DNA from 2 places in the Leptothrix mechoopdaensis genome. Region 2 is predicted to be linked to the other one. Evidence: predicted binding sites of a transcription regulator. Region 2 holds the regulator's gene; the other holds the start of a gene.
What was found. Region 2 encodes FNR, which switches genes on or off when oxygen is low (the NO sensors DNR and NnrR bind a similar motif). Its sites were predicted from a motif close to TTGATNNNNATCAA; they were not measured.
Positions count from the first base shown of each region.

Region 1: a site for FNR is predicted at 1,665-1,678, ahead of paaY (phenylacetic acid degradation protein PaaY). Genes of this name have one in related genera too.

Region 1 is NZ_CM132699.1:2,389,272-2,396,821, reverse strand. Features, by position in the region: gene ACWA7K_RS10480 (IS110 family RNA-guided transposase) at 1-390, opposite strand, end outside; gene paaY (phenylacetic acid degradation protein PaaY) at 968-1,576, opposite strand; gene ACWA7K_RS10470 (enoyl-CoA hydratase-related protein) at 1,735-2,589, shown strand; gene paaI (hydroxyphenylacetyl-CoA thioesterase PaaI) at 2,590-3,042, shown strand; gene paaK (phenylacetate--CoA ligase PaaK) at 3,076-4,386, shown strand; gene ACWA7K_RS10455 (TetR/AcrR family transcriptional regulator) at 4,395-5,012, shown strand; gene ACWA7K_RS10450 (ABC transporter substrate-binding protein) at 5,085-6,242, shown strand; gene ACWA7K_RS10445 (alpha/beta hydrolase) at 6,275-7,138, shown strand; gene kynU (kynureninase) at 7,177-7,550, shown strand, end outside.
Region 2 is NZ_CM132699.1:1,076,747-1,084,296, forward strand. Features, by position in the region: gene ccoN (cytochrome-c oxidase, cbb3-type subunit I) at 1-123, shown strand, start outside; gene ccoO (cytochrome-c oxidase, cbb3-type subunit II) at 143-784, shown strand; gene ACWA7K_RS04855 (cbb3-type cytochrome oxidase subunit 3) at 795-974, shown strand; gene ccoP (cytochrome-c oxidase, cbb3-type subunit III) at 967-1,911, shown strand; gene ccoG (cytochrome c oxidase accessory protein CcoG) at 1,981-3,423, shown strand; gene ACWA7K_RS04870 (hypothetical protein) at 3,456-3,767, shown strand; gene ACWA7K_RS04875 (hypothetical protein) at 3,791-4,141, shown strand; gene fnr (fumarate/nitrate reduction transcriptional regulator Fnr) at 4,220-4,966, opposite strand; gene hemN (oxygen-independent coproporphyrinogen III oxidase) at 5,207-6,601, shown strand; gene ACWA7K_RS04890 (urease accessory protein UreH domain-containing protein) at 6,687-7,451, shown strand.

The DNA of each region.
Region 1 (7,550 bases), 1.3 Mb from region 2:
GCGCTGCAACTCCGCATCGGCCAGCGGCTTGATGAAGCGCTCGCGATCCGGACGCTGGTGCAAGGTGCGGGCGAACAAGGCCAGCATGCGCGCGTCCAGCGCGTCGGTCTTGGCCAGTGCGCCCATCGCACGCGCGAAGTCGCGGGCCGTGCGCGGATTGACCACCGCCACGGCCAGGCCGCCGGCCTGCAGCGAACAAGCGGCCTCGAACTCGTAGCCGCCGGTGGCCTCCAGCACCACCAGTTCAGGGCGCAAGGCCGTCAACTGCTGGACCAGCTGCTCGATACCAGCGCCGTCATTGCTGACCTGCCAGGTCCTGGATTCGGCCGTGCTGGCCACTTCGAGGGTCTGGCTCGATACATCGATTCCCACAAACACAGAGTCGGACACGTCCTCTCACTCCCATCCTTGTCTATGCGAACTGCATGTTCCAACAACCGTTCGGGCTGCGGAGAAGGACGGTCCGGCTCGGGTGTGCCCAGTGCTCTCCCACGGGCTTCACTTCAGGGCCCTGAGGGATGTCGGGATCCCGGGCCGGTCCGAGGCTCAAAGATACAAGGGAGGACGCGGTTGGAAGGGTGTCGCACTGAAGAGGCGTCGTGTCGTCTTGAGTGGCTCGTCGAATGAGCCACTGCCAAGAACACCGATCAACACGGGGCAAGACTCCCTCTCCCATTGCGGGAGAGGGTAGGGTGAGGGGTTCACTCCTCGTCGCCCTCCGGCGACGCATTTGCTGTTCGGCGGGCTGGCGCGTCGGGCAGGAGACCCCTCACCCTCGGTCCCTCTCCCGCAAGGGGAGAGGGAGGACGCGGTTGGAAGGGTGTCGCGCTGAAGAGGCGTCGTGTCGTCTTGAGTGGCTCATCAAATGAGCCACCGCCAACAAAACCGATCACACGGGGCAAGACTCCCTCTCCCCTTGCGGGAGAGGGTAGGGTGAGGGGTCTCGTGCCCTACCACCACCCCCATATCAGCCACCCTCCCGCTTCGTCGCCACCAGCGGCTTGACGTCCGGTGCCGGCATGCGCGCCCGGTCGGGTTCGACGGCGTCCAGCGGCTCGCATTCGACCAGGCTGGCCAGGCAGCGGCGGGTCAGGTCCTGGTAGACGCCGGTGCCTTCGCGCTTCCAGGCGATCTCGGTGGCGGTCAGCTCGCGCACGACCTTGGCGGGCAGGCCGGCGACCAGCGAGCGCGGCGGGAGTTTCAGGCCGGCGCGGACGAAGGCGCAGGCGGCGACGATGGTCTGTTCGCCGACCTCGGCCTCGTCCATCACGACCGCGTTCATGCCGACCAGCGCGTCGCGCTGGACGACGCAGCCGTGCAGCACGGCGCCGTGGCCGATGTGGCCGTTTTCCTCGACCACCGTGTCGCTGCCGGGGAAGCCGTGCATCACGCAGGTGTCCTGCACGTTGGCGCCGCGCTCGATGACGATGCGGCCGAAGTCGCCGCGCAGGCTGGCCAGCGGGCCGATGTAGGCGCCGGGGCCGACGATGACGTCGCCGATCAGCACGGCGGTCGGGTGGACATGGGCGGTCGGGTCGACCACCGGGCGGATGCCGTCGAGGGCGTAGCAGGGCATGGGCGTGTCTCCGTGGGCGGCGTCGCGTGGACGCGGGCTTGATCTGCGTCGACCGCGGCTCTGCGGGTTCACCCCGAGGCCGCTGACCTTGTTGTGGATCAAGGCGGAGGCTACGATTTACCTACCGGTCGGTCAAGAATGTTTCGGAGACAGAGTCCTTGTCGAATCCCCAGCCCAATCCCCAGCCCAACCCCCCGTCCAGCGCCCTCGTCCTGGTCAGCCAGGACGGCGCCGTCCGCACCCTGACGCTGAACCGCCCGCAGGCGCTGAACAGCTTCACCACGGCGATGCACGGCGAGCTGCTGGCGGCGCTGGAAGCCGCCGCGGCCGATGCCGGCGTGCGCTGCGTCGTCATCACCGGTGCGGGGCGTGGCTTCTGTGCCGGGCAGGACCTGTCGGATCCGGCCGTCGCGCCGGTGATGGTCGACGGCCAGCTCGCGCCGAGCGCGTTGCAGCCCGACATCGGTGACCTGATCGAGGCGACCTACCGCCCGCTGGCGCTGCGCATCCGCTCGATGCCGGTGCCGGTCGTCGCGGCGGTCAATGGCGTGGCGGCCGGAGCCGGCGCCAACCTGGCGCTGGGTTGCGACCTGACGGTGGCGGCGCGCTCGGCCAGCTTCATCCAGGCCTTTGCCAAGATCGCGCTGGTGCCCGATTGCGGCGGCACCTGGCTGCTGCCGCGCCTGACCACGCGTCAGCGTGCGCTGGGTCTGGCGATGCTGGGCGACAAGCTGAGCGCGCAGCAGGCGGCCGACTGGGGGCTGGTCTGGCAATGTGTCGACGACGCCGAGTTCGCCGCGACCGTGGCCGCGCTGGCGCAGCGTCTGGCGGCGATGCCGGTCAAGGCGCTGGTCGAGACCCGCGCCGCGATCGATGCCGGCGCGGCATCCGACCTGCCCACCGCGCTGGACCACGAGGCGCAGCTGCAGCGCCGGCTCGGCCGCGCGGCCGACTACGCCGAGGGCGTCGCCGCCTTCTTCGCCAAGCGCGCACCGACCTTCACGGAACGCTGAATGACGTCTACCTCGATGACCCCGCAACAGACCGCCGAACACGTGCGCGACGGCATGTATGCCAACGACCGCGCCGCGCAGCACCTGGGCCTGGCGATCACCGCGATCGGCCCGGACAGCGCGACGGTCGAGATGACCGTGCGCCCCGACATGCTCAACGGCTTCGCGATCTGCCACGGCGGCATCGTCGCGACGCTGGCCGACACCGCCTTCGCCTATGCCTGCAATGCCGGCAACGAGGCCACGGTGGCGTCGGGTTTCTCGATCGACATCGTTGCGCCGTCGCATGAAGGCGACCGCCTGATCGCCCGCGCCCGGCAGGTCCAGCGCGCCGGCCGCACGGGCGTCTACGACATCGAGGTGCGCAACCAGAAGGACGCGTTGATCGCGGTCTTTCGCGGCAAGTCCTATGCGATGAAGGGCCGCCAGACCGTGCCGGTCCAGGCTGCCTGATCCACGCCCTTTCGTATTCCAGGAGTCAACACCATGCCCGTCAAGCAACCCGCCCCCGGCGAGCTCGAAGCGATCGAGACCGCCAGCCGCGACGAGCTTCAGGCCCTGCAGCTGCAGCGCCTGAAGTGGACGCTGCAGCATGCCTACGACAACGTGCCGCACTACCGCCAGGCCTTCGATGCCAAGGGCGTGCATCCGTCGGACCTGACCTCGCTGGCGGACCTGTCGAAGTTCCCGTTCACCGGCAAGGCCACGCTGCGCGACCACTACCCGTTCGGCCTGTTCGCGGTGCCGCGCGAGCAGGTGGTGCGCGTGCATGCCTCGTCGGGCACGACCGGCAAGCCGACCGTGGTGGGCTACACCAAGCAGGACATCGACACCTGGGCCGACCTGGTGGCGCGCTCGATCCGCGCGGCCGGTGGCCGGGCCGGCGACATCGTCCACGTGGCCTATGGCTACGGCCTGTTCACCGGCGGCCTGGGCGCGCACTACGGCGCCGAGCGGCTGGGCTGCACCGTCATCCCGATGTCGGGTGGCCAGACCGAGAAGCAGGTCCAGCTGATCACCGACTTCAGGCCCGACATCATCATGGTGACGCCGAGCTACATGCAGGTGATCGTCGAGGAGATGCGGCGCCAGGGCCAGGACCCGGCGGCCAGCTCGATCAAGGTCGGCATCTTCGGCGCCGAGCCCTGGACCGAGGCGATGCGCCGCGAGATCGAGACCGCTGCCGGGCTCGATGCCGTCGACATCTACGGCCTGTCCGAGGTGATGGGCCCGGGCGTGGCCAGCGAGTGCATCGAGTCCAAGGACGGCCCGGTGATCTGGGAAGACCACTTCTACCCGGAGATCATCGACCCCGAGACCGGCGAGGTCCTGCCCGACGGCAGTGAAGGCGAGCTGGTGTTCACGACGCTGACCAAGCAGGCGCTGCCGGTCATCCGCTACCGCACCCGCGACCTGACGCGGCTGCTGCCGCCGACCTCGCGCAGCATGCGCCGCATCGGCAAGATCGTCGGCCGCAGCGACGACATGCTGATCATCCGCGGCGTCAACGTCTTCCCGACCCAGATCGAGGAGATCGTGCTGCAGCACGGCCAGCTGGCCGGGCAGTACCAGCTGATCGTGACCCGCGACGGCCACCTCGACGAGCTGGAAGTGCGCTGCGAACGGCTGCCCGGCACGGCCGGTGTGGTGTCGCAGGAAGCGGCCAGCTGGCTGCAGCACCGCATCAAGACGCTGGTGGGCGTGACCGCCCGCGTGGTGGTCGGCGAGCCCGACAGCATCGAGCGCACGCTGGTGGGCAAGGCCCGCCGCGTGGTCGACAAGCGCCCGCGCGGCTGAGCCTCGACATGCCACGCGGCCGCTCCGCCACCTATGCCGATCAGCACGAGGCGATCCTCGCGCATGCGGCCGAGCTGTTCGCCGCGCGCGGCTACCCCGGCACGTCGATGAACGAGGTCGCCACCGCCTGCGGCCTGACCAAGCCGGCGCTCTACCACTACGTGCGCGACAAGGAAGCGCTGCTGCTGCAGATCTGCCAGCAGCACATCGCCCGGCTGCAGGCGCTGGTCGCCAGCGTGCAGGCCCAGGGGCTTGTCGGCGAGGCGCTGCTGCGTGCGCTGATCCTGGCCTTCGTGCGGGCCTATGCCGATGCCCAGGGCGAACACCGCGTGCTGACCGAGGACGTGCGTTTCCTCGGCGACGCCGAACGCGCGGTGGTGCTCGAAGGCCAGCGCCAGGTCGTCGCGGCCTTCGCCGATGCGGTCGCGCAGGTCCGGCCGGCGCTGGCGGCGGCGTCGCTGCACAAGCCGCTGACGATGCTGCTGTTCGGCATGATCAACTGGATGTTCACCTGGCTGCAGCCCGACGGCCCGCTGACGCACGACGACATGGCCCCGGTCGTGGCCGACCTGTTCGTCGGCGGCCTGCAGGCGCTGCAGCCGCAGCCCCATGCTACGCGGGCCTGAGCCGCGTCGCCCGTTCTTCGACCTGTTCCGCCACCCACCGCCCCTTCCCCGATCCCCCAAGGAGACACGACGATGATGATCCGACGCACCCTGCTTGCCACCGCCACGCTGGCGGTCCTCGGTCTGGCCACTGCCGCCGCGCAGGCCCAGATCAAGGTCGGCGTGACCGTCTCGGCCACCGGCCCGGCCGCCTCGCTGGGCATCCCCGAGAAGAACACGATCGCGCTGATGCCGACCAAGATCGGCGGCAAGACGGTCGAGTACATCGTGCTGGACGATGCCTCCGACACGACCAAGGCCGTGGCCAACACGCGCCGCCTGATCACCGAGGACAAGGTCGACATCGTGCTGGGTTCGACCACCACGCCGAACTCGCTGGCGATGATCGACGCGGTCGCCGAGGCCAAGGTGCCGATGATCTCGATGGCCGCCTCGGCCCGCATCGTCGAGCCGATGGACGACAAGAAGCGCTGGGTCTTCAAGACGCCGCAGAACGACATCATGATGTCGCTGGCGATCGCCACGCACATGGCCGACAACGGCGTGCGCAAGGTCGGCTTCATCGGCTTTGCCGATGCCTACGGCGAAGGCTGGTTCAACGAGTTCAGCAAGGCCGCCGCGCTCAAGGGCATCCAGATCGTCGCCAACGAGCGTTATGCCCGCAACGACACGTCGGTGACGGCGCAGGTGCTCAAGCTGCAGGCCGCCAACCCGGACGCGGTGCTGATCGCCGGCTCGGGCACGCCCGCCGCGCTGCCGGCCAAGACGCTGAAGGAGCGTGGCTACAACGGCAAGCAGTACCAGACCCACGGCGTGGCCAACAACGACTTCCTGCGCGTCGGCGGCAAGGACGTCGACGGCACCATCCTGCCGAGCGGCCCGGTGCTGGTGGCCGATCAGCTGCCCGCCAACCACCCGGTGCGCAAGAGCGCGCAGGCCTATGTCGCGGCCTACGAGGCGGCCAACGGCAAGGGCAGCGTCAGCACCTTCGGCGCCCATGCCTGGGACGCCGGCGCGCTGATGGCGGCGGCGGTCCCGGCCGCGCTGAAGAAGGCCCAGCCCGGCACGGCCGAGTTCCGCGCCGCGCTGCGCGACGCGCTCGAACAGGTCAAGGACCTGCCCGGCGCGCACGGCATCTTCAACATGTCGCCCGGTGACCACCTGGGCCTCGACCAGCGCGCCCGCGTGATGGTCAAGATCGAGAACGGCGCCTGGAAGTACGTGCCCTGACCGGACGGGTCCACGAGCCGGACGCGACCGCCATGCCGACGCTGCACGGGGCCTTCGAGAGCCAGGCCCAGATCGACGCCCAGTACAACCCGTCGCTGCAGGTGGCCGATCCGGCCGCCGAGATGCGGCACTACGTCGAACGCAGCGCGCAGGCGCGGGCGGCGCTGGCTCATCGGCTGAGCCAGCCCTACGGCCCGACGCGGGCCGAGACGCTGGACATCTTCCCGGCCGACCGGCCCGGCGCGCCGGTGTTCGTCTTCGTGCATGGCGGCTACTGGCGGGCGCTGTCGGCCGGCGACTTCAGCTGCGTCGCGCTCGGCCCGCAGCGGCGCGGCTTTGCCACGGTGGTCGTCAACTACGCGCTCTGCCCATGGGTGACGATCGACGAGATCGTGCGCCAGGTGCGTGCGGCGCTGGCCTGGACCTGGCACCACGCCGACAGCTTCAACGGTGACCGCGAGCGCATCGTGCTGGCGGGGCATTCGGCCGGTGGTCACCTGGGCGCGATGGCGCTGCAGACCGACTGGGCCGGCGACTACGGCCTGCCGGTCGACCCGCTGCGCGGCGCCTGGCTGGTCAGCGGGCTCTATGACCTGCAGCCGCTGCGCTGGAGCTACCTGCAGCCGGTCATCCAGCTCGATGACCGCACCATCGCGCGGCAGTCGCCGGTGCGCTCGGTGCGGCCCTGCGCGACGCCGCTGCGGCTGGTCTGGGGCGGCCTGGAAAGCGCCGAGTTCGCGCGCCAGTCGACCGACTACGCCGCGCTGTGGCGCGCGGCCGGCAACCGGGTCGAGGCCGATGCATTGCCCGGCCTGCATCACTTCTCGGCCATCCACGCCTTCGAGGATGCCGACAGCGCGGCCTGCCATTGGCTGGCCGAACACGCCAGCGGCTGAGCGCCCGATCGACGGAGCCTGCGATGAACACGATGAACCTGGCCAGCCGCGATGACGCGCTGGCGCTCGACGCGGCCGATCCGCTGGCGCCGCTGCGGGCGCAGTTCACCTTGCCGCCGGGGGTCTACCTGGACGGCAACTCGCTCGGCCAGCTGCCCTCGGCCACGCCGGCCCGGCTGGCTCAGGTGGTGAGCCAGGAGTGGGGCGTCGACCTGATCCAGAGCTGGAACAAGGCCGGCTGGATCGGCCTTCCCGGGCAGGTCGGCAACAAGATCGCGCGCTTGATCGGCGCGGCGCCGGGCCAGGTGCTGGCGGCCGACTCGACCTCGATCAACCTCTACAAGGTGCTGGCGGTCGCGCTGCAGCTGGCCTTGCGCGACGAGGCCGGCGTGCCGTCGACGCGGCGCCGGAT
Region 2 (7,550 bases):
CGCGTCGTCGGCGGCCTGCTCTACCTGGGCGGCATGCTGATCATGGCCTGGAACACCGTGATGACCGTGCGCAACGGTCGTGTCGAGCCCGCGCCCATCCCCCTGGCCGCGGCCCACGCCTGAGGCGCAAGGAGCACAACACATGGCAAACACACACAAGCCCGCGAGCGGTCACGAGAAGATCGAGACCAGCAACTTCCTGATGATCGTGCTGGTCCTGCTGACCGTCATCTGGGGTGGCATCGTCGAGATCGTGCCGCTGTTCTTCCAGCGTTCCACGACCCAGCCGGTCGAGGGCCTGAAGCCCTACACGGCGCTGCAGCTGGCCGGTCGCGACGTCTACATCCGCGAGGGTTGCTACAACTGCCACTCGCAGATGATCCGTCCGTTCCGCGCCGAGACGCTGCGCTACGGCGACTACTCCAAGGCCGGCGAATTCGTCTACGACCACCCGTTCCAGTGGGGCTCCAAGCGCACCGGTCCGGACCTGCACCGCGTCGGCGGCAAGTACAGCGACGACTGGCATCGCATCCACCTGAACAACCCGCGTGACCTGGTCCCCGAGTCCAACATGCCGGCTTACTCGTGGCTCAACACCGGCACCGTCAACCCGGCCGACATGGCCCCGAAGATGAAGGCCCTGCGCATCGTCGGCGTCCCGTACACGGACGACGAGATCGCCAAGGCCGCCGACGAGGTCAAGGGCAAGACCGAGATGGATGCCGTGGTCGCCTACCTGCAGGTCATGGGCACGGCCGGCGCCAACGCCGCGCCGGCCAAGTGAGGAGTCCGACATGGAAGCCGATCTGAACACCCTGCGCAGCCTGGTGACCCTGCTGTCCTTCGCGGGTTTCCTGGCCATCGTGGTCTGGGCCTACTCGCGTCGCAACCGTTCGTCCTTCGACGAGGCCGCCCAGCTGCCTTTCCTCGACGACGAAGCCCTGCAAGCCAACAAGGGAGCCACCCATGAGTGACTTCATCTCCAGTGGCTGGTCACTGTTCGTGGCCGCCCTCACGATCGTGGGACTGCTGCTCTGCCTGGTCCTGCTGGTCATCGCCAGCCGTCGTCAGGTGATGGCCGACGACAACACCACCGGTCACGTCTGGGACGGTGATCTGCGTGAGCTGAACAACCCGCTGCCGCGCTGGTGGATGGGCCTGTTCGTGATCACCGTGGTGTTCGCGGGCCTCTACCTGGCGCTCTACCCGGGCCTGGGCAGTTCGGCAGGCACGCTCAAGTGGTCCAGTGCCGACCAGCTCCAGAAGGAGCAGGACAAGGCGAAGGAAGCCCTGTCGAAGGTCTATGCGCAGTTCAAGGACCAGCCGGTCGAGGCACTGGCCGCGAACCCGCAGGCCCAGGGCATCGGCGAGCGCCTGTTCGTCAACAACTGCGCCGGTTGCCACGGCTCCGACGGTCGCGGCAGCAAGGGCTTTCCGAACCTCGCCGACGGCGATTGGCTCGGTGGCGACGGTGGTCTGGACTACATCGCCAAGACCATCGCCGAAGGCCGTCAGGGCATGATGCCGCCGATGGCGGCGGCGGTCGGCACGCCCGAGGACGTCAAGAACGTCGCCAACTACGTGCTGAGCCTGTCGGGCAGCCCGCACAACAACATCGCCGCCCAGCTGGGCAAGGCCAAGTTCGGTGTCTGCGCGGCCTGCCACGGCCCCGAAGGCAAGGGCACGCCGGCGATGGGTGCGCCCAACCTGACCGACAAGGTCTGGCTGCATGGTTGGGGCGAGGACGCCATCGTCGCGATGGTCACCAACGGCAAGACCAACGTGATGCCGCAGCACGCCTCGCGCCTGACGCCCGATCAGATCCGCGTGCTGGCCGCCTATGTCTGGAGCCTGTCGCACAAGGGCCCGAAGACCGCGCTGGCCGACACGCCGGTCACCCCGCGTCAGTGATGCACTGACCCCGCGCCCGGTCGCCGTCTTCGGTGCCTGGGCGCGTTCCGTTGATCGACCACCGCCTGCATGACCGACCACCCCGCGCCCGCCCCGACGAACCCCGAACTGCCGGTCAAGATGGTCTCCTTGTACGAGAAGACCCGGAAGATCTATCCGAAGGCCGTCACCGGCCTGTTCGTCAAGTGGCGCTGGCTGCTGGTCTGGCTGACCCAGGTCGTCTTCTACGGGCTGCCGTGGCTGAGCTGGAACGACCGCCAGGCGGTGTTGTTCGACCTCGGCTCGCGGCGCTTCTACATCTTCGGTCTGGTGCTCTATCCGCAGGACTTCATCTACCTGACGGGCATCCTGATCGTCTCGGCCTACGCGCTGTTCCTGTTCACCGCGCTGGCCGGCCGGCTGTGGTGCGGCTATGCCTGCCCGCAGACCGTCTACACCGAGATCTTCCTGTGGTTCGAGAAGAAGTTCGAGGGTGACCGCGCCGCGCGCATGAAGCTCGATGCCGGTCCGTGGACCGGCGAGAAGTGGCTGCGCAAGGGCGGCAAGCAGCTCGCCTGGATCACCTTCGCGCTGTGGACCGGCTTCACCTTCGTCGGCTACTTCACCCCCGTGCGCGAACTCGCCGTGTCGGCCGTGACGCTCGGCTTCGGCCCTTGGGAATGGTTCTGGGTGCTGTTCTACGGTTTCGCCACCTACGGCAATGCCGGCTACATGCGCGAGCAGGTCTGCAAGTACATGTGCCCGTACGCGCGCTTCCAGAGCGCGATGTTCGACCGCGACACGCTCATCATCACCTACGACGCCGCACGCGGCGAACCGCGTGGCTCGCGCAGCAAGAAGGCCGATCCGAAGACGCTGGGCCTGGGTGCCTGCGTCGACTGCAACCTGTGCGTGCAGGTCTGCCCCACCGGCATCGACATCCGCAAGGGCCTGCAGTACGAGTGCATCGGCTGCGCCGCCTGCGTCGACGTCTGCGACGGCGTGATGGACAAGATGGGCTACGAGCGCGGCCTCGTGCGCTACACGACCGAGAACGGCCTCGAAGCCGGCTGGACCCGCGCGCAGATGTGGCGCCGGGCGCTGCGGCCGCGCGTGCTGGTCTACACCGCCATCCTGTTCCTGATCGTGGCCGCGCTGGGCATCAGCCTGGCGCTGCGCTCCCCGTTCAAGGTCGACGTGGTGCGCGACCGGGCCTCGCTGGCGCGGCTGGTCGACGATGGCGCGATCGAGAACATCTACCGCCTGCAGATCATGAACACGACCGAGTCGACGCAGACCTATCGCGTCGACGCCGGCGGGATCGAGGGCCTGTCGGCCGCCATCGACGGCGAGCTGCGGGTCGGTCCGGCCGAGGCCCGCTGGATCACCGTTGCCGTCCGGCTCGATGCGCTGCAAGCCCAGCGGGCCGGCAGCGGCAGCCACCCGATCCACTTCGACATCCAGCGCCTGCCCGACGGCGCCGGCGCGCCGGTCAGCCTGCGCGAGAAGTCCACCTTCCTCGTGCCGCGCTGAAACGCGTCGCACCGAACACCCGGAGAACACCGATGTCCCAAGCCCATGCCCCCGCCGCGCCTGCCCTTGCCCCTGTCGCCACCCGCAGCGCGCGTCGCGTCTGGTGGCGCGAGCCGATGATGTGGCTGGTGCTGGGCGGTCCGGCCATCGTGGTCGCGGCCAGCTTCGTGACGCTGGCCATCGCGATCACGCATCCGGATCCGGTGCTCGACACGCGCGCCAGCAGCGTCGCCGCCGACGATGTCGAGAACGGCGCCCACACCGGTGACCACGCCGGCAACCTGCCGGCGATGCAGGCCCGCAACCACGCGGCGACCGGCGGCAAGCCCGAAGGCGTCAAGTGAGCGGGTCGGCCGGTTCCCGTCCGATGCCCGACCGGGGCGAGGACAGCGACTTCGACAGCTCCGAGCTGGCCGCGCCCGACGACGTGCGCGCCGCGCCGGTCGCCCTGACCGGCTTCGGCCGCCGCGCGCTCGCAGTGCTGTGGCCGGCCTTCCTGATGGCCGGCGTGCTCGAGATGCTGGTCTTCGCCTTCGTCGACCCGCAGGCGCTGCACTGGCTCGGCGGCGCCCCGGTCGACATGGACCGCAAGGCCGTCTACTCGATCGCCTTCTTCCTGTTCTGGGTCGTGCTGGGCCTGTCCGGCGCCATCACCCAGCTGCTGCTGCGCGAGCCCGCCACCGACGGCGACCTCGCGACCCGACGGCGCTTCCCCTGAATCGCGCCAGCCCCGTGGCAGACGTGAAAACGGCGACCCGAAGGTCGCCGTCGTCGTCTTGGGGCAGGGTGCTTCAGCTCAACAGGCGGCGCCGTTGACGACGCGTTGCAGGGCGTCCTGGTCGAGGATCCGGATGTCGCGCTGCTTCACTTCGAGGATGCCCTCGTCCTGGAACTTCGAGAAGGTCCGGCTGACCGTCTCCAGCTTCAGGCCCAGGTAGCTGCCGATCTCCTCGCGCGTCATGCGCAGGACCAGCGCCGAAGCCGAAAAGCCGCGCGCCTGCAGGCGCTGCGTCAGGTTGAGCAGGAAGGCGGCCAGGCGCTCTTCGGCCCGCATGCTGCCCAGCAGCAGCATGACGCCGTGGTCGCGCACGATCTCGCGGCTCATGATCTTGTGGAACTGGTGCTGCAGCAGCGTGAACTCGCGCGACAGGTGTTCGAGCTGGCCGTACGGGATCATGCAGACCTGCGAGTCCTCCAGCGCGACGGCGTCGCAGGAATGGCGGTCGTTGCTGATGCCGTCCAGGCCGATCAGCTCGCCGGCCATCTGGAAGCCGGTGACCTGCTCGCGGCCGTCCGAGGCTGACACGACGGTCTTGAAGAAGCCGGTGCGCACGGCGTACAGCGCGGCGAAGTCGTCGCCGGCGTGGAACAGGCTCTCGCCACGCTTGACGCTGCGACGGGTGCTGATGATGTTGTCCAGCGAGACCAGCTCGTCCTCGGACAGGCCCACGGGCAGGCACAGCTCGCGCAGGTTGCAGGCCGAGCACGCCACCTTCAGCGCATTGAGCGGGGACGACGGGGTGGCGGTAGCTTCGTGGATCATGGTCCGGTTCCTGTTCGGTGGCGGAGGCGCCACAGTATGCACGCCCCCGCACACTGGCTTGGGTTTTGATGCGTGTCGCGATCAGGGGATTCTTGACCCGGCCCTCCGCACGCGGCTTGAGGCAGGTCAAGTCCGGACGGCGGATGCGCGGCACAGTGGGACGCCATGCACACCATGACTTCCGGTCCGCTGGCTGCCGAGGCGGCTGCCACGTCCAACCCGTTCCACGGAGATGCCGACATGCCCCAGCCCCCTGCGCTGAGCGACGACCTGCTGCGGCGCATGGACCGGCCGGGCCCGCGCTACACGTCCTACCCGACGGCCGACCGCTTCGTCGAGGCCTACACCGCCGAACACTACCGCCAGGCGCTGGCCCAGCGCGCCAGCGGCGCCATCGGCGCGGCCGGCGGCCCGCTGTCGCTGTACGTGCACGTGCCGTTCTGCGAGTCGGTCTGCTACTACTGCGCCTGCAACAAGATCGTCACCAAGGACCACGGCCGCGCGTCGGCCTACATCGACGCGCTGGCGCACGAGGCCTCGCTGGTCACCGACGTGCTCGGCCGCGGCCATTCGGTCACGCAGCTGCATTTCGGTGGCGGCACGCCGACATTCCTCGACGACGGCGAGCTCGACCGCCTGATGGGCATCCTGCGCCGCCACTTCACGATCGAGCCGCGCGGCGAGTATTCGATCGAGATCGACCCGCGCACCGTCACCCGCGCGCGCCTGAAGCACCTGGCCGACCTCGGCTTCAACCGCCTGTCCTATGGCGTGCAGGACTTCGACGGCGAGGTCCAGAAGGCCGTTCACCGGATCCAGCCCTACGAGCAGGTCGAGGCGCTGATGAACGATGCCCGCGATCTGGGCTTCCAGTCCATCAACGTCGACCTGATCTACGGCCTGCCGCGCCAGACGCCCGAGAGCTACGCCCGCACGATCCGCCAGGTCGCCACATTGCGCCCGGACCGCATCGCGATGTACGGCTACGCACACCTGCCGCAGCGTTTCAAGCCGCAGCGCCGCATCGTCTCCGAGGAACTGCCGACCGGCGCGCAGCGCATCGGCATGCTGTCGCAGGCCATCAGCGGCTTCATCGCGCACGGCTACCAGTACATCGGCATGGACCACTTCGCGCTGCCCGAGGATTCGCTCGCGCAGGCCAAGCGCCAGGGCCGTCTGCACCGCAACTTCCAGGGCTACAGCACCCAGGCCGACTGCGACCTGATCGCGCTGGGCGTCTCGGCCATCGGCCGCGTCGGTGCCAGCTACAGCCAGAACGCCAAGACGCTGGACGAGTACTACGACGCCCTGAACCGCAACGAGCTGCCGATCGTGCGCGGCCTGTCGCTGACCCGCGACGACCTGGTCCGGCGCGCCGTGATCATGGCCATCATGTGCCACGGCCGGCTGAGCTACGAGTCGGTCTCGCTGGCCCACCTGATCGACGTCAGAAGCTACTTCGGCGCGGAACTGGAGGCCGTCGAAGGGCTGGCCGAGGACGGCCTCGTCACCATCGATGCCGACGGCTTCGAGCTGACCGCCCTGGGCTGGTACTTCGTGCGCTCGGTGGCGATGGTGTTCGACAAGCACCTGCGTGCCGACCTGTCGCGCGAACGCTTCTCGCGCGTGATCTGACGACCCGGGTCCTTCAAGCCGCCAGGCCATCACGCGGTCTGGGCGGTCTGGACGGCCTGACGCCTGCTCGCCCGACAATCTCCCGATGAGCCTGACCCTCGCCGCTTCCGCCGCCCTGATGGGCCTGGCCGGCTCGCTGCACTGCGCCGGCATGTGCAGCGCGGCCTGCACCGCCGTGGCCGGGCGCTGCACCCCGGACCGGCCGGGGCAGGGCACCACGGCGGTGCTGGCCGGCCGGCTGATCGCCTACGCGGCGGCCGGCGCGCTGGTTGCCACGGCGGCGGCCGGGCTGCGCTGGCTGGGCGAAGGGGTCGGCTGGCTGCGGCCGGTCTGGTCCGCCCTGCAACTGGCGCTGCTGGTGCTCGGCCTGTGGCTGCTGGTGCGTGGGCGCATGCCGGCGGCGGTGCAGGGCTGGATCGAGTCGCTCGGCCAGCCGCGTTCGCCCGAACAGGTCGGCGACGGCGGCTGGCAGCGCATCCGCATCCAGCGACGTCTGCCCGGCGGGCTGAAGGCCGGCGCGCTCGGCCTGCTCTGGCCCGTCATCCCATGCGGCCTGCTGCACGGCGCGCTGCTGGTGGCCTCGATGGCATCGGGTCCGCTGGCCGGTGCCGGCGTCATGGCCGCCTTCGCGCTGGCCAGCAGCGTCGGCCTGGTCGCCGGTCCGGCGTTGTGGTTCCGGCTGCGGCCGCTGCTGGCGCGGGGTCGTGACGAGGGGCATGACGCGGGCGGCGCGGCAGTCGACGATGGCGGCGCCCTGGCGCTGCGCCTGGCCGGCGCCATGCTGGTTGCCAGCGTCGGCTGGACACTCGGCCACGGCCTGCTCGAACCGCTGCAGGCCTGGTGCGCCTGAGCCGGTCGGGCACACGGCTTGCACGCAGGGCGCACGCGCATCGTCGCCGGGGCCACAGGCTGTCAAGTCCACGACAGAGTGCCTGCCCTAGAATCGCTT